Regions from separate parts of the Pseudomonas sp. B1-22 genome, predicted to be linked through region 3. Evidence: riboswitches for the same ligand, from Rfam matches in the RefSeq annotation. Region 3 holds a riboswitch; each other region holds the start of a gene.
The links. Region 3 has a riboswitch for cobalamin ahead of ACQ5BL_RS24665 (CbtB domain-containing protein). Riboswitches for the same ligand answer to the same signal wherever they lie in the genome.
Positions count from the first base shown of each region.

Region 1: it holds a riboswitch for cobalamin, as region 3 does, so the genes downstream of both, ACQ5BL_RS24105 (TonB-dependent receptor domain-containing protein) here and ACQ5BL_RS24665 (CbtB domain-containing protein) in region 3, are expected to answer to the same signal.
Region 2: it holds a riboswitch for cobalamin, as region 3 does, so the genes downstream of both, btuB (TonB-dependent vitamin B12 receptor) here and ACQ5BL_RS24665 (CbtB domain-containing protein) in region 3, are expected to answer to the same signal.

Region 1 covers NZ_JBCHVH010000006.1:466,738-472,614, forward strand. The annotation lists gene ACQ5BL_RS24095 (Ldh family oxidoreductase) at 1-543, opposite strand, end outside; gene dxs (1-deoxy-D-xylulose-5-phosphate synthase) at 798-2,702, shown strand; cobalamin riboswitch at 2,744-2,927, shown strand; gene ACQ5BL_RS24105 (TonB-dependent receptor domain-containing protein) at 3,020-4,891, shown strand; gene ACQ5BL_RS24110 (HAD family hydrolase) at 5,233-5,832, opposite strand; gene tesB (acyl-CoA thioesterase II) at 5,829-5,877, opposite strand, start outside.
Region 2 covers NZ_JBCHVH010000001.1:303,168-309,044, reverse strand. The annotation lists gene bluB (5,6-dimethylbenzimidazole synthase) at 1-178, opposite strand, end outside; gene ACQ5BL_RS01445 (cobyrinate a,c-diamide synthase) at 175-1,467, opposite strand; gene cobO (cob(I)yrinic acid a,c-diamide adenosyltransferase) at 1,694-2,305, opposite strand; gene btuB (TonB-dependent vitamin B12 receptor) at 2,320-4,164, opposite strand; cobalamin riboswitch at 4,279-4,504, opposite strand; gene ACQ5BL_RS01430 (ABC transporter permease) at 4,635-5,780, shown strand; gene ACQ5BL_RS01425 (ABC transporter ATP-binding protein) at 5,777-5,877, shown strand, end outside.
Region 3 covers NZ_JBCHVH010000006.1:577,474-583,350, forward strand. The annotation lists gene ACQ5BL_RS24655 (cobalamin biosynthesis protein) at 1-400, opposite strand, end outside; gene ACQ5BL_RS24660 (CbtA family protein) at 470-1,180, opposite strand; gene ACQ5BL_RS24665 (CbtB domain-containing protein) at 1,308-1,496, opposite strand; cobalamin riboswitch at 1,601-1,815, opposite strand; cobalamin riboswitch at 1,887-2,081, shown strand; gene cobW (cobalamin biosynthesis protein CobW) at 2,317-3,369, shown strand; gene cobN (cobaltochelatase subunit CobN) at 3,467-5,877, shown strand, end outside.

The sequences.
Region 1 (5,877 bases), 110 kb from region 3:
CACCACCGTCGTGGCGAAGTCGAACACGTACGGATCAAGCTCGCCGCGCGGCCAGCCGAAAGCAATGGGATTGGTGCCGAACAACGGCCGCGTGCCGCCAGCCGGGGCCACGTAGGCCTGGGCCGGCGTGACCGCCAGGGCGACCAGGCCATGGGCGGTGATCCGCTCGATCTCCACCCACAGCGCCGAGAAGTGCACGCAGTGGTTGATCGCCAGCGCGGCAATGCCCTGGCTGCGGGCTTTCTCCACCAGTTTCGGCAGGCCGAGGTCGAAGGCGCACTGCGAGAAGCCGCCCCTGGCATCCACGCGCACCAGCGCCGGCGCAGGTTCGGACAGCTCCGGCACGGCATCGGGCACCACCTTGCCGGAACGCGCCGTATGGATGCAGCCCAGCAACCGCCACACGCCGTGGGACGTGCAACCATCGCGCTCGCCCGCCAGCACGGTGTCTGTCACCGCCTGCACATGGGGCTCGCTGAATCCATGCCGGCGCAGGATCGCCACCGACAGTTCGCGCAATTCTTCCAGGGTCAATCGGGTCACGCCGTCCTCCTCAATCCTTACCAGTGGTTTCCACCCGCTGCGGCAATCCGCCACCGGACCGGGCAGGTCTACAGTGGCCGCTCAGGCGGCGCATCGCTTGCGCGCAATCGGCAGCCCTGGCGACGATTTCAGCACAGCTTCCGGGCGACACCCCGACTATCCGGTCAGCAAAAGGATTGGCCCCACGTTGCTTGGGGCAATCGGGCGCTTCGGGTAAACTGCCGCATCTTTGCCTTCTCATAACGATCAGCCTGATGCCCACGACGTTCCACGAGATTCCCCGCGAGCGCCCTGCCACGCCCCTGCTCGACCGCGCCAGCACGCCGGTCGAGCTGCGCCGGCTGGGCGAGGCGGAGCTGCTGACCCTCGCTGACGAACTGCGCCAGTACCTGCTGTACAGCGTCGGCCAGACCGGCGGCCACTTCGGCGCAGGGCTCGGCGTGATCGAACTGACGGTCGCCCTGCACTACGTCTTCGACACCCCGGACGACCGGCTGGTGTGGGACGTGGGCCATCAGGCCTACCCGCACAAGATCCTCACCGGCCGCCGCGAGCGCATGGGCACCCTGCGCCAGAAGGACGGCCTGGCCGCCTTCCCCCGCCGCTCGGAGAGCGAGTACGACACCTTCGGCGTCGGCCACTCCAGCACCTCCATCAGCGCCGCCCTCGGCATGGCCATCGCCGCGCGCATGCAGGGCTCGGGCCGCAAGTCGGTGGCGGTGATCGGCGACGGCGCAATGACCGCCGGCATGGCCTTCGAGGCGCTCAACCACGCGTCGGACGTGAAGGCCAACATGCTGGTGGTCCTCAACGACAACGACATGTCGATCTCCAAGAATGTGGGCGGCCTTTCCAATTACCTGGCCAAGATCATCTCCAGCCGCACCTATTCGAGCATGCGCGAGGGCAGCAAGAAGATCCTCTCGCGCCTGCCCGGCGCCTGGGAGATCGCGCGCAAGGTCGAGGAACACGCCAAGGGCATGCTGGTCCCCGGTACCCTGTTCGAAGAGCTGGGCTGGAACTACGTCGGCCCCATCGACGGCCATGACCTGCCGACCCTGATCGCCACCCTGCGCAACATGCGCGACCTGGACGGCCCGCAGTTCCTCCATGTGGTGACCAAGAAGGGCAAGGGCTTCGGCCCGGCCGAGGTCGACCCGATCGGCTACCACGCCATCACCAAGCTGGAGCCGATCAAGGCCCCGGCGGAACCGAAGAAGCCGTCCGGACCCAAGTACTCCAGCGTGTTCGGCCAGTGGCTGTGCGACATGGCAGCCCAGGACCCGCGCCTGGTCGGCATCACCCCGGCGATGAAGGAAGGCTCCGACCTGGTGGCCTTCGCCGACAAGTTCCCGGACCGTTACTTCGACGTCGCCATCGCCGAGCAGCACGCCGTGACCCTGGCGGCCGGCATGGCCTGCGACGGCGCCAAGCCGGTGGTGGCGATCTACTCCACCTTCCTGCAGCGCGGCTACGACCAGCTGATCCACGACGTCGCGGTGCAGAACCTCGACGTGCTGTTCGCCATCGACCGCGCCGGTCTGGTGGGTGAAGACGGCCCGACCCACGCCGGCAGCTTCGACCTCTCCTACCTGCGCTGCATCCCCGGCATGCTGGTGATGACCCCCAGCGACGAGAACGAACTGCGCAAGCTGCTCACCACCGGCCATCACTTCGAAGGCCCGGCGGCGGTGCGCTACCCGCGTGGCACCGGCCCCAACGCCACCATCGAGGCGGCGCTGGAACCGGTGGAGATCGGCAAGGGCGTGCTGCGCCGCGAAGGCAAGGCCGGCAAGGTCGCCTTCCTGGTGTTCGGCGTGCAATTGGCGGAAGCGCTGAAGGTCGCCGAGCAGTTCGACGCCACGGTCGCCGACATGCGCTTCGTCAAGCCGCTGGACGAGGCACTGGTGCGCCAGTTGGCCGCCAGCCACGAACTGCTGGTGACCCTCGAGGAAAACGCGGTGATGGGTGGCGCCGGCGCCGCCGTCAGCGAGTTCCTCGCCCGCGAAAACATCCTGCAGCCAGTCCTGCACCTGGGCCTGCCGGACTACTACGTCGAGCATGCCAAGCCGGCGCAGATGCTCGCCGAGTGTGGTCTTGACGCCACCGGCATCGAACGCTCGGTGAGCGCTCGCCTGGAGGCGCTCGGCAACCGCTGAGCGCATGCCTCTCCCGGAGTATTGCCAGTGACGGGCGCACCTGAGTAAGGTGCGCCCGTTTTCGTTCGAGGTAACGGGAAGCAGGTGAAAGACCTGCGCTGCCCCCGCAACGGTAACCGACCGCAGGCCCCGGCCTGCCGCGCTGCGAACCGCCACTGTGCATCCGCATGGGAAGGCCGCAGGCGTGAGCGTCGGCAGCCCGGAGACCGCCCTCGTACGCCCCGACAGGTGTTGCGGAGGGCCGCACCGTCAAGTGCGGTCTGCCGCCCTTGCCACGCCCTCCTCGAAAGTCATCCGCCCGCTTTTGAGGACGTTCCATGAAACTGACCCGACTCGCCCTGGCCACCGGCCTGCTGCCCGGCCTGGCCTTGGCCGACGCCAGCGTTCCGACTGGCGATATCTATGCCATGCCGGCGCTGGTGATCACCTCCGGCCGCCAGGCCCAGCCGCGCATCCAGGCGACGTCCGCCAACAGCGTGTTCACCCGCAAGGAGATCGAGCAGTTGCAGGTGCGCAGCGTGCCCGAGCTGCTCAAGCGCGTGCCCGGCGTACAGATCGGCAGCTCCGGCGGCGTAATCTCGTATTCCGTGCGCGGCACCAGCACCGCGCAGACCCTGGTGCTGGTCGACGGCCAGCGCATCGCCTCGGCCAGCAGCGGCATCGCCCGCCTGGACTACCTGAGCATCGACAACATCGAGCGCGTGGAAGTGACCCGCGGTCCGCGCTCCTCGCTGTACGGCGCCGATGCCATCGGCGGCGTGATCCAGATATTCACCCGCCACGGCGAAGCCGGGCTGCACCCGGAAGTGCGCCTTGCCGCCGGCAGCCACGGCACCTTCGAGCGCAGCGTGAACCTCTCCGGCGGCGATGAGCGCACCACCTACAGCCTGGGTGGCAGTCTCGACGAGAGCGATGGCTGGGACCGCACCAGCGACAACGTCGGCGCCGACAGCGACGACGACGCCCAGCGCAACAAGGCCGTGCACCTGAACCTCAACCACCGCCTCAACGAGGACTGGAAAGCCGGCCTGAACCTCAACGACCAGCGCGGCAAGAACGAGTACGACGACGCCTACAACTTCGAGCCGGGTTCTCCCCGCGACGAGTTCCGCGTCAGCAGCTACAGCGCCTACCTCGACGGCCAGCTGACCGACATCTGGGGCAGCCGCCTGGAGCTGGGCCGCAGCTTCGACCGCAACAAGGCCGTGGGCGCCGCCGACAGCTGGAACAACGGTTCCCTGGAAACCACCCGCCACTCGGCGAGCTGGATCAACCGCCTACAGCTGGACGCGGCCAACCAACTGGCGCTGGGCGCCGACTGGTATGAAGACAAGGTCGACGGCAGCACCGTGTTCGCCGAAGACAGTCGCGAGAACCACGCCGTCTTCGCCCAGCACAGCTTCAAGGGCGAATCCTTCGGTACCGAGCTCGGCCTGCGCCACGACGACAACCAGGCCTACGGCACCCAGAACAGCTGGAACGCCGCCTTCAGCCTGCCGGTGGGCGACCACCAGAGCTGGATCGCCAGCTACGGCGAAGGCTTCCGCGCACCGACCTTCAGCGACCTCTACTACCCCGGCGCGGGCAACCCCAACCTCAAGGCCGAGACGTCAAAGACCTACGAGTTGCAATGGCGCGGCGACTTCTCCGGCACCCAGCTGGAGGCCTCGCTGTACCGCACCGAAGTCGACGACCTGATCGCCTGGGACAGCGCCAGCAACCAGCCGGAGAACATCGCCAAGGCGCGCATCGACGGCTTCGAGGCCAGCGTCGCCCGCGAGGTACTAGGCTGGCAGGCCAACCTGGGCCTGAGCCTGATCGACCCGCGCGACCGCGACACCGGCCACACCCTGCCCTACCGCGCGCGCCGCACCCTGAGCCTGGACCTCGACCGCCAGTTCGGCGCCTACGGCGTCGGCGGTTCCTGGCGCGCGGTCAGCCAGCGCTACGACGACGCGGCCAACACCCGCGAACTCGCCGGCTACGGCGTGCTCGACCTGCGCACCAGCTGGCTGGCCAGCAACGAACTGCGCTTCGACCTGAAGCTGGATAACGCACTGGACCGCGACTACACCCTGGGCGACTACCTGCGGCCGACCAGTCCGATGGACTTCATGGGTGAAGCGCGCCCGTACCAGGAGCCGGGCCGCACCGCGCTGCTGGCGGTGACCTGGACGCCGGAGCTGTAAGGCTCCACGCCGGGACTCCGAAGGGTGCTCCGAAGCCCGGCCCGCGCGTAGGAGCGGATTTATCCGCGATGATCCGGCGCGGCCGGATACCGATCGCGGACGGAGTCCGCTCCTACGCAATATCCAACATCTGTAGGAGCGGGCCATGCCCGCGAATCGCGCCCATGGGGCGCTCCTACGGGGAACAATGGCGCGGAAGTCGTTAACCGTAGGGCGCAAACCTGGAACAGGTTATCCGCCGATAGCCCAACAACATGACACCGGACTCAACCTGTAGGAGCGGGCCATGCCCGCGATTCGCGCCCATGGGGCGCTCCTACAGGGGATATCGGTATCCGGGCCTACACCAGAACGCCCGCCATCCGCCCCAGCTCCGCGCAATCCTGCGCGTGCCAGTCGGTCAGCTCCGGCCAGGGGTTCTCTGCCAGGTTCACCAGCGCACTGTGCGCCCCGGCCGCGCGGGCGCAGTCGAGGTCGAAGCGGTAGTCGCCGACCATCAGCATCCGCTGCGGCGCCACGTCCCAGCGCGCCGCCAAACGCAGCAAGCCGTCCGGGCTGGGCTTCGGATCGGCCTCGCCACGGCCGAGAACGTCCTCGGTGGCGAAGCAATCGCCAATGCCGATGGCCTCCAGAGTGATCAATGCCAGTTCATGGGCATTGCGGGTCAGGATGCCCAGTCGATAGCCCACGCCATGCAGCGCGCGCACCAGCGCCACCGCACCGGGCGCGGCGGTGGAGGCCACCGCCAGCTCGCGTTCGTGCTCCAGCAGCCAGGCATGCTTGGCCGCCGCCTCGTCCTCTGGCAATGCCGCAAGGTGCGAGAGGATGTCGTGCTCCTGGGGAATCCCCAGGGCCCGCTTGATCGCCGGGAAATCGTGCACCGCCAGGGTCAGGGTGCCGTCCATGTCGAACACCCAGTGGCGGATTTCGTCGAGTCTCACGACCAGTCCTCGCGGTGGCGGATCAGGCCTTCCTGGGTCGCCGAA
Region 2 (5,877 bases), on a different contig from region 3:
GGATGAAGCGCCAGGGCTGCATCAGGCCGACACTGGGCGCCTGGTGCGCGGCTTCCAGCAGACGGGCGAGCAGCTCGGGCGCCACCTCGCCACCACTGAAGTGGCGCATGTCGCGGCGCTCGGCGATGGCTCGATAGAGCGCGGCACGCTCTTCGGGGGTATAGGCGTGGTCGGTCATGGTCGGAACAGCGCCACTGCGGCATCCGGGTCGGACGGCAGATAGAAGTGAATGTAGGACGCGGTCAGGCGGCCACGGCGGAACACCGCCTCGGCCACCGGTTTGTCGTTCGGGCAGACGCCTCGGGCCAGCGGCGCTTCAGCGCTGTCCAGCAGCGAATGGTGGAAGGTGTGGCCGCGCAGGGTGCCTTCGGGCAGCGTCACGGCTTGCAGCGCCAACGCCGCCAGGCGCTTCTGCATGCGTGCCTCGCCGGGCAGCAGGCCGAGCAGTTGGGCGCGCTCGCCCGCCACGTCGGTCAGCGCGTCGAGCAGGTAGAGCATGCCGCCGCACTCGGCGAGGATCGGTTTACCGGCTTCGTGATGGGCGCGGATCGCGTGGGCCATGGACTGGTTTTCTGCCAGCGCGCGCAGGTGCAGTTCCGGATAACCGCCGGGCAGGTAGAGGCTGTCCACCTCGGGCAGCGCCGCATCGCGCAGCGGCGAGAAGAACACCAGTTCGGCGCCCAGCTCGCGCAGCAGGTCGAGGTTGGCCTGGTAGAGGAAGGCAAAGGCATTGTCCCGCGCCACGCCGATGCGCACACCATCGAGGCGGCCTTGCGCCGCGCGCAGTTCGGGCGCGGTGAAGCTCACCGGCAGCGGCAGCTCGGTACTGGCGCTGGCGGCCAGGGCATCGGCGGCGGCGTCCAGGCGGGCGTCGAGGTCGGCCAGCTCATCGGCCTGCACCAGCCCCAGGTGGCGGCTGGGCAACTCGACTTCGGTGTCGCGCGGCAACGCGCCGTACCAGCGAATCCACTCCGGCAGGCTGTCACGCACCAGGTCGCGATGGCGCTGGCTGCCGATGCGGTTGGCGAGTACGCCGGAGAACGGCAGGTCCGGCTGATAGCTGGCCATGCCGACCGCCAGCGCACCGAAGGTCTGGGCCATGGACTGGCCGTTGATCACCGCCATCACCGGCACGCCGAAACGCCGTGCGAGATCGGCGGCCGAAGGCAAGCCGTCGAACAGGCCCATCACGCCTTCAATGAGGATCAGGTCGGCCTCCTCGGCGGCCTCCCAGAGCAGCCGGCGGCTTTCGTCCTCGCCGACCATCCACAGGTCCAGCTGGTAGACCGGCGCGTTGCTGGCGCGGGCGAGGATCATCGGATCGAGGAAGTCCGGGCCGCACTTGAACACCCGCACCTTGCGCCCGAGGCGCGTGTGCAGACGCGCCAGGGCGGCGGTGACGGTGGTCTTGCCCTGGCCTGATGCGGGGGCGGCGATCAGCAGTGCGGGGCATTGGCGGAGTTGCATCAATGGGACTCCATCAGTGAGGCAAAGAGCACCCTCACCCCAGCCCTCTCCCTGAGGGAGAGGGAGCCGTTCGGCGTGTCATCAAAGTATGGCGCTCGCCGGCCAGCACTTTGGACGGACGACACGGCAGCACAGTGGTTGATCAACTCAAACCGTTGATGCATGAAGCACCCAACTGCCCCCTCTCCCCTTGGGAGAGGGCTGGGGTGAGGGCAAGCCACGAACATCAGAACTCCACCCCTTTCTGCGCCTTGATGCCGGCCTTGAAGGCATGCTTCACCAGGCCCATCTCGGTCACGGTATCGGCCGCCTCGACCATCGCCGGCAGCACGCCGCGCCCAGTGGCGACCACATGCTGCATCGGCGGGCGGGCCGCGATGTCGGCCAGCACGGCATCCAGCTCCAGGTAGCCGTGCTTGAGGGCGATGTTCACCTCGTCCAGCACCACCAGGCCGACCTGCGGATCGCTCAGCAACTGGCGGGCGACCTCCCAGGCCTCGCGAGCCTTGGCGATGTCGCGCTGGCGGTCCTGGGTCTCCCAGGTGAAGCCCTCGCCCATCACGTGGTAGCTGACTTCTTCGGGGAAGCGCCGGAAGAAGGCTTCCTCACCGGTGGTGGCGGCGCCCTTGATGAACTGCACCACGCCCACTTTCATGCCGTGGCCCAAGGCGCGGGCGACCATGCCGAAGGCCGAGCTGCTCTTGCCCTTGCCGTTGCCGCTGTTGACCAGGAACACGCCACGTTCGCCCTGGGCCTGGGCGATCTTCTCGTCGATCACGGATTTCTTGCGCTGCATGCGCGAACGGTGGCGTTCGTCCTTTTCCGGGGATTCGCTCATCGGTCTCTCTCCTCTCAAAGGGCCTGGTAGCGCACGCCGAAGAGTACGGCGCGGCCGGGCTGTTCATAGCCCAGGGTGGTCTGGTAGTCGGCGTCGAACAGGTTGCTCAGGCGAGCTTGCAGGCGCCATTCCGGGTTCAGTTGGTATTCGCCGCGCAGGTCCAGCGTAGCGAAACCGCCCAGGCGATTGCGGTTGGCCAGGTCGTCGTAGCGATGGCCCTCGGCATGCAGGCTGGCGCCCAGGCTCAGCGCGTCGAAGCGCCGGCCGAGGTCCAGGTTGAACAATTGCCGGGCACGGCGCGGCAGGTCGTTGCCACGGCTGCCGCTGGCACGGCTTTCCGGGTCGAGCAGGCTGGCATTGGCGTTCCACACCCAGTCGTGCCACTGGCTGCCCAATTGCAATTCGATGCCGCGTATGCGCGCCTGGTCGATGTTGTCCGGAGCGCGCAAAGCCGAGTCGTAGGCGATCAGGTCGTCGATCATGGTGCGGTACAGGTTCACCGCCCAATGCCCCCAATCGTGGCGACCATCCACGCCAACTTCCAGGCTGCGCGAGGTTTCCGCGTCCAGGTCGGGGTTGCCGTAGCCGGGGTAATAGAGTTCGTTGAAGGTCGGCGCCTTGAAGGCCGTGCCGTAGCTGGCGAAAGCGCGCACGGCGTCGGTCAGCGCATAGCCCCAGGCGAGGTTGCCGGTGTTGCGGCTGCCGAACTGCTGGTTGTCGTCGTGGCGCAGGCTCAGTTGCCAGTCATGGCGCCCTACGCTGCCCAGGTACTGGGCGAAGGTGCCGCGGTTGTCGCGGGAGGTCACCGCGTAGTCGGTGGAGCTGCTCAGCTCGTCCTGCTGCCAGTCGTAGCCCAGGGTCAGGGTCTGGCCTGGGGCGAGGTCCAGGTCGTTCTGCCAGGACGCGGTGTCGCGGCGGCTGTCGAAGCGCGAGTAGAAGGCGCCGTCCTGATAGGCGTCGGAGTCGTCCTCGCTGCGCCCGGCGGACAGGCTTACCCGCCAGGGCTCCAGTGGGACGAAGCGCGCACGGCCGCCGATCACCCGCTGCACGCCATCGTTGTAGGCATCGAAGCCCTGGGTGCGGCGGCTGTTCACCGTGTCGAAGTCATTGTGGAAGTCGGTCTGCAACAGGCTGCCGTCCAGCTCCAGGCCGCTGTCGAAACGGTAGCCCGCACGCAGGGAACCCGAGAGGTTGCGGTAGCCGTCGCTGTCCGGCTCGTGGCCGTTGGCGCCGTTGGCCTTGGCATCGATGCCGGCGGTGTCCAGGCTCGACACGCCGAGGGCAAACCAGCCGCGCCCATTGCCGGCCGAGGCTCCGGCGCTGCCTTCGTAGGTGCTCTGGCTGCCCGCGCCAGCGTAGGCCCAGGGCTTGAAGCCCTGCTCCACAGCCTGGCGGGTGAAGATCTGGATTACCCCGCCGATGGCCTCGGAGCCATACAGGCTGGAGCGCGGCCCGCGCACCACTTCGATGCGCTCGACCAGCTCCACCGGCAGGTCCTGCAGCGACGCACCGCCGGAGGACACCGAACCGGCCTTGACGCCATCGATCAGCACCAGCACATGGTCGGATTCGCTACCGCGCATGTAGAGATTGGTGGCCTTGCCGGGGCCGCCGTTGCTGCTCAGGGAGATGCCCGGCAGGCGCCGCAGCAAGTCGGGCACCGACTGTGCCTGGACGCGTTCGATATCGGCACGGTCCAGCACGCTCACCGAGGCGAGGCTCTGCCCGGCGGGTTGTTCGGTGCGGGTGGCCGTCACCAGCTGGTCGTCGAGCGCCAGCGGCGTTTCACCGGCCGCCAGGCCGATACAGGAGAAGCCGCCCAGCGCCAGCGCCGTCGGCCAATAGAGGTAATGCTTCACGTGAACTCACTCCGCCGCTCTCACCCGCGCGGCTCTGACCCGAAAGGGCAGGCGGAGGACGGGAACGCCCCGGCAGCACAGGCCGGCCGGAGCGATCGGCAGCGCCTCCCGCGATGCCATGGCGTGCAGCAGGCCGGTCTCCGGGCTTGCGAGTGGGGCCGTGACAGGCTCCGGAAACCGCGCCTTCCCATGCCGATGGCACAGTGGCGAAATGCGGCTCGATGCTCGCTTACCGTTGCGGGGGCAGCGCCGGAATGGTCGAACCCTGAGGTCCGAATTCACCGGCTTCCCTGTTTCACCCCCGACTCACGCCGGGGGCACCTGAAGCAGGCGCGCAGCTTAGAGGCTCGCGGCCTGGGGCGTCAATTGAACAGACTGTCGCGGCCGTCGCCAAGGCCCGATCCAGAGCGCCCAAAAGGAGAAACACAAGTCCAGTGGAGGCACGGCAGAAACTCGCTAGAATGCGAGACATGACGACGACTGCACAGCCCGGCCAGCTCCAGCTCGATCCCCAATCCAGCCCATCGCTGATGCGCGTCAGCGGCGACTGGACGCTGGCGCATTTCAGTAGCCTGGAATCCCAGGTCGCCAACGTACGCCACGGCGACCAACCCGCCGAGCTGGACTTCAGCGGCCTGGGCGCCCTGGATACCGCCGGTGCGGCGCTGCTCGCCGACGTCATCGGCGGCGCGCGCATGGGCCAGCTCGAACAGATCACCCACAACCTGCCCGCCGAGCGCCTGGCGCTGCTGCGCGCCGTGGGCGGCGCCATCACCCAGTGCCGGCTGGACGAACGCAAGCCGCCGCCGGGCAATGCCATCGTCGACATCCTCGAACGCATCGGCATCGCCACCATCGCCGTGCGCGGCCATGTGGTCGGCATGCTCGGCTTCATCGGCCTGACCCTGCAGACCCTGGCACGCACGCTGCTGCGCCCGCGCCGCTGGCGGCTCACCTCGCTGGCCGCGCACATGGAGCAGACCGGCCTGGACGCCGTGCCCATCGTCGCCCTGCTCACCTTCATGGTCGGCGCGGTGGTGGCCTTCCTCGGCGCCACGGTGCTGAAGAAGTTCGGCGCGGCGATCTACACCGTCGACCTGGTCGGCTTCGCCTTCCTCCGCGAGTTCGGCGTGCTGCTCACCGCCATCCTCCTCGCCGGCCGCACCGCCAGCGCCTTCACCGCGCAGATCGGCTCGATGAAGGCCAATCAGGAGATCGACGCGATCCAGGCCCAGGGCATGGACCCGGTCGAGCTGCTGGTGCTGCCACGGGTGCTCGCCCTGCTGTTCACCCTGCCGCTGCTGACCTTCCTGGCCATGATGTCCGGCATCTTCGGCGGCGGCGTGGTCTGCGCCCTGAGCCTGGACATCTCGCCGCGCATGTTCCTCTACATGCTGCAGAACGACATCGCCGTGCAGCACTTCCTGGTCGGCATCGTCAAAGCCCCGGTGTTCGCCTTCCTCATTGCCGTGATCGGCTGCCTGGAAGGCTTCCGCGTCAGCGGCAGCGCGCAGTCGGTGGGCGAGCACACCACCTCCAGCGTGGTCCAGTCGATCTTCGTGGTGATCCTGCTGGATGCGGTGTTCGCCCTGTTCTTCATGGAGATGGGCTGGTGAGCGAACCGATCATCGTCGTCCGCGACCTGGCCAACCGCTTCGACAGCCATGCCGTGCACGAGCACCTCGACCTCGACGTGATGAAGGGCGAAATCCT
Region 3 (5,877 bases):
CGGATTCGACGGGGATGAAGGCCAGCGCACAGGTGGCGTGCTCGCTGCGGCGCTTGCCCACCAGCAGGCGCGCGGAGGCGCCGCCCTGGGCTTCGGCCTGCAATAACGCAGCGGCTTCGGCGATGCTGGCGCTGCCAGTAGCCGCGCGCACCCCTTCCGAGGGCTGGTCCAGGTGCTTCTCGCAGGCCGCCAGTTGCTGCGGTGTGAACAGCACCAGCGGCAAGTCGAGGGCCGCAGCCAAGGCGGTCAAACCCTCTTCGTCAGCCTTCAGCGTGGCGCTCGCCAGCGCCGTGAGGTTCGACTCATCGAGCCCGGCTTCTGCCAGGGTGTCCTGCAGCAGCGCACGTAGCTCATCGAGCGGGCAGCCCCGGCGGCAACCGAGGCCGGCAACCAGCGTCATCGTCACTCTCCTTGAATGAAAAACCCCGCAGTCGGCCGTGCCGGCTGCGGGGTCGAGCATAGCGGTGAATCAGGCCGAGGGGGCGAAACGACGGAACAGCCAGGCGGCTACCAGGCCCAGGGCCGCCCAGAACACCGCGTTGGTGACCAGCGACGCGACGATGAATTCATGGGCCAGGCTCTCCGGCGCGAGGCTGGAATGCACTTCCGGTTGCGGTGCACCGATCACATGGGGCACCACCAGCAGCGCGAGGCCGACGCCACGCAGCAGCCAGTTGCGGCTGAACACCAGCAGCGCGAGACCGGCGGCGGTGGACGCGGCGGTGCCGATCCACCAGGTCTGCCGCAGGGCGAGGTCCGCCGCCGCGGTGCCGGGGACTTCCGGCGGCAGACCGAGGGACGGCGCCAGGGTGAACACGGCGAAACCGGCCAGGCCCCACAGCAGGCCTTCGGAGGTCTTGCCCGGCTCGCGCAGGGTGAACAGGCCGGCCAGCATCAGCGCGAAACCCACCGCGACCACCAGGTTGCCGCCGGTGGTGGAGAGGATGCGTTGCCAGCCGTCTTCCGGCTCCCAGGCTTCCGAGTCATGGTGATGTCCGGCGACGGCACCTTCGGCGTGCTCGTGGCTGTGCTCCTCGACCAGCACGGCGGCCGGCTCGGACTTCTCGTAGGTTTCCGCCTTGAGGATCAGCGGGTAGACCCACAGCAGCTGGACCACGGTCAGCACCAGCGCCGCGATCAGACCGGCGAAACCGGCGGTCTGGGCGATACGTTTGATCATTTTTCCTTTCCTTTTCCTTCTCCGAGCTCTGGGGTCACTCGAGCCAGGCAAAGCGATGCCACGACCGTCTCGTACGAGCAGTCAGAGGCGCATCGACTCGACCGCGCCTACGCGCAGCCGACAGAGGTCAATGGCAGGGGAAACCGGCGCTATGACGAGTATCGTGGGCGGCGTTATGCACCGCTTCCAGATGCGAGAAACCGGCGAAATACACCAGCAGCGCACCGAGCAGGCTGGCGCCGACGGCCAGGGCGATGCGCTTGGAAAGGGGGATGGAAGTGCTCGACGCCTGTTGCGCCAGGATGCTGCTGGACATGAACGTTCCCTCTGAAACTTGAGTAGAGAACGCAGAGGTTGAACGCATTCGAACGCGCCGGATCGGTCGCGCCACGGCCTGCGCCCGCCCACCGCGGGTTTGCCAAAAACGAAGGATTCCAGGCCGGTCTCCGGGCTTGCGATGTCGGCCGATGCGGCCGGGCGGGTCAGCCTTCCCATGCGCGAGCACAGTGGCTACCGATGACCCTTCAATCGCTTACCGTTGCGGGGGCAGCGCCGGACTTGTCCTTGCGGACGCACCGGCTTCCCGTTTCACCTCGCGCACGACGGCGCGAGACACCTGAAACCGCGCTAGCTGACCACGAAGCCCCGCGAGCGTCAACCGCGCGGCAACCGATCCCCGGCGATTGACCGCCCCGTCATCGCTGCGTAGCCTTCTGCCCTTCGAGGTTCTCCGGCACTGGCCGGAGCTAAGAGGGAACGTGGAAATCTTCGGATGCGCCACGGCTGCCCCCGCAACTGTGAACAGCCTGTTCTTTCACACGCCACTGCCGACTACGGCGGGAAGGCGAAAGGACAATCAAGGGCTGTGAGCCAGGAGACCTGCCTCGTGACTGGTTTTCGATCTGCTGCGCGTCGGCTCTGCTGCGTTGGAAGATCGCCGTGGACTGCTCAGTGACTACAGTCAACTCCGCGTCCCCGGCGATCCTCCGCCTTGCCTGGCTCTAGCTCGCGAGATCCAGAACGAGTTCGTTATCAACAGACAACCGGGCGGGGTGATCCGGTGGCGACCTTCGTTGCGCGGCGAACCCGTGCGCGCGCCCTTCATCCGCCTTCAAACTTTCGCTTGCGAGGCGCGCATGAAAACCCTGGCCAAACTCCCCGTCACCATCGTCACCGGCTTCCTCGGTGCCGGTAAGACCACCCTGCTCCGCCACATGCTCGATAACGCCGAAGGCCGCCGTATCGCGGTGATCGTCAACGAATTCGGCGAGCTGGGCATCGACGGCGAAATCCTCAAGCAGTGCTCCATCGGGTGCAGCGAAGAAGAAGCGGTCGGCCGCGTCTTCGAACTGGCCAACGGCTGCCTGTGCTGCACCGTGCAGGAAGAATTCTTCCCGGTGATGCGCGAGCTGGTGGCGCGCCGCGGCGACCTCGACCAGATCCTCATCGAGACCTCCGGCCTGGCCCTGCCCAAGCCGCTGGTGCAGGCCTTCCAGTGGCCGGAAATCCGCAACGCCTGCACCGTGGACGCGGTGATCACCGTGGTCGACAGCCCCGCCGTGGCCGCCGGCACCTTCGCCGCCCACCCCGAGCAGGTGGACGAGCAGCGCAAGCAGGACGCGAACCTGGACCACGAATCGCCGCTGCACGAACTCTTCGAAGACCAGCTGGCCAGCGCCGACCTGGTGGTGCTGAACAAGGCCGACCTGCTGGATGCCGAAGCGCTGGCCCGTGTGCGCGCCGAAGTCGCCGAGGAACTGCCGCCGGCGGTGAAGATCGTCGAGGCCAACTCCGGCCAGCTGCCACTCTCGGTGCTGCTGGGCCTGAACGCCGAGGCCGAGCTGCACATCGACAGCCGCCCCACTCATCACGACCACGAAGGCCATGAAGACCACGATCACGACGAGTTCGACTCCTTCCACGTCGACCTGCCGGAAGTGGAAGAGCGCGCCCTGCTCGACGCGCTGAATGCACTGGTCGAGCGTCACGCCGTGCTGCGCATCAAGGGCTTCGTCGCCATCCCCGGCAAGCCCATGCGCCTGCTGGTGCAGGGCGTCGGCAAGCGCTTCGACAAGCACTTCGACCGCGCCTGGCGCAGCGATGAAACCCGCGGCACCCGCCTGGTGGTGATTGGCCAGGAACTGGACCAGGCCACCATCGCCAACGAACTGCGTACCGCCCTCTCTTGATCGTGTAGGAGCGAGCTTGCTCGCGAACCTGGCCCCGCTGCGGAGGTTGGTTCGCGAGCAAGCTCGCTCCTACGAAGAGCCACCACCGAGCACGCCCATGCACCTGCTGCGCACCCAACCCGGCGGCTTCGTCCCCGACGACGGCATCGCCCACCTGGCCCAGACGCCCGCCGAGCTGGTGATCCTCTGCAGCGGCGATTCGCACCTGGCACTGCTCGCCGAGGCGGCGCGCGAGTTGCCGGAGGACTACCCGAGCCTGCGCCTGGCCAACCCCATGCAGTTGCAGAACCACGCCTCGGTGGACCTCTACGTCGACGAGGTGCTGCAGCACGCCAAGGTCATCCTGATCTCGGTGCACGGTGGCGTCGGCTACTGGCGCTACGGCATGGAGCAACTGGCGGCGCTGGCCGAGCGCGGCGCCACGCTGATCGCGGTGCCCGGCGACGACAAGCCCGACCCGGAGCTCAGCGCGCTGTGCAGCGTCGCGCCGCAGGATGCCGAACGCCTCTGGCAGTACCTGCGCCAGGGCGGCATGGACAACGCCCGGCAGTTCTTCGCCTGCCTGGCCAACCGTCATCTGCAACGCGACTACGCCTGGAGCGAGCCCCGGACGCTGCCGCGCGTGGCGGTCTATCACCCGCACGTCGGCAGCTGCGACCTCGCCCGCTGGCAGGCCGACTGGAGCCCCGCGTGCCCGGTCGCCGCGCTGCTGTTCTACCGCACCCACCTGCAGGCGGCGAACACCGGCTTCATCGACACCTTCTGCGAACGCCTGCAGGCCCAGGGCATCAACCCGCTGCCCATCGCCGTGGCCAGCCTCAAGGAAAGCGCCTGCCTGGAGGCGGTGGAAAGCCTGCTGGATGCCGCCGACGCCGAGCTGATCATCAACACCACCGGCTTCGCCCAGTCGAACCCGGAGGCACCGCAGGACCGCCCCTTCCGCCGCGACGTGCCGGTGCTGCAAGCCATCTGCTCGCTGGACAACCACGACCTCTGGCGCGCCAACCCGCAGGGCCTCGGCCCGCGCGACCTGGCCATGCACATCGCACTGCCGGAGCTGGATGGCCGCATCATCACCCGGCCGATCAGCTTCAAGGGACTGGCCTGGCGCAGCGAGCGCAGCCAGAGCGACGTGGTCTGCTACCTGCCGCACCTGCCGGGCATGGATTTCACCGCCGAGCTGGCGCGGCGCTGGATGCTGCTCTCGCGCAAGACCAACGCCGACAAGCGCGTGGCGCTGATCCTGGCCAATTATCCGACCCGCGACGGGCGCATCGGCAACGGCGTCGGCCTCGACACGCCGGCCGCCGCGCTGAACATCCTGCGTGCGCTGGAGGCGCAGGGTTATCCGGTCGCCGGCCTGCCCGACTCCGGCACGGCACTGATCCAGCAGTTGCTCGGCGGCGTCAGCAACGACCTCGACAGCCTCGACCTGCGCCCCTGCGCGCAGAGCCTGGCGCTGGACGACTACCTCGCCTGCTTCGCGCGCCTGCCCGAGGCCAACCAGCAAGCCGTGCGCGAACGCTGGGGCGAGCCGCAGCAGGACCCGATGTTCCGCAGCGGCCGCATGATGATCGCCGGCCTGCGCCTGGGCCTCGGCTTCGTCGGCATCCAGCCGGCGCGCGGCTACCAGCTCGACGCGGCGGCGATCTACCACGATCCGTCGCTGGTACCGCCCCACGGCTACCTGGCCTTCTACTTCTGGCTGCGCGAGGTATTCGGCGCCGACGCGGTGATCCACGTCGGCAAGCACGGCAACCTCGAATGGCTGCCGGGCAAGGGCGTCGGCCTCTCCGAAGAATGCTGGCCGGACGCGATCCTCGGCCCGCTGCCGAACCTTTACCCGTTCATCGTCAACGATCCCGGCGAAGGCGCCCAGGCCAAGCGCCGCGCCCAGGCGGTGATCATCGACCACCTGATGCCGCCGCTGACCCGCGCGGAAAACTACGGCCCGCTGCGCGACCTCGAACGCCTGGCCGACGAGTACTACGACGCCTCCCTGCTCGACCCGCGCCGCGCCACTGAATTGCGCGGCGACATCCTCAGGCTGGTGCGCGACACCGCGCTGGACCGCGAGCTGGGCTTGCAACTGAGCGACGATCCGGAAAGCTGGCTACCGCAGCTGGACGCCTACCTGTGCGACCTCAAGGAATCGCAGATTCGCGATGGCCTGCATGTGTTCGGCGAGTCGCCCGTGGGCGACTTGCGCCGCGATACGCTGCTGTCGCTGGTACGCATTCCACGCGGCGACGGGCGCGGCGGCAACACCAGCCTGCTGCGCGCGCTGAGCGAAGACCTGCAACTGGGCCGCGACCCGCTGGATGAAGCTTTCGCCGAGGCCTGGGAAGGTCCGCGTCCGGACGTGCTGCTCGCCGTGAGCGACGAACCCTGGCGCAGCAACGGCGACACCCGCGAGCGCCTGGAGCTGTTCGCCCTGCGCCTGATCGACGGCCATGTGAGCGCCCCCGGCCTCGCCAGCGCGGCGGTCCTGGCGCAACTTCACCAGCA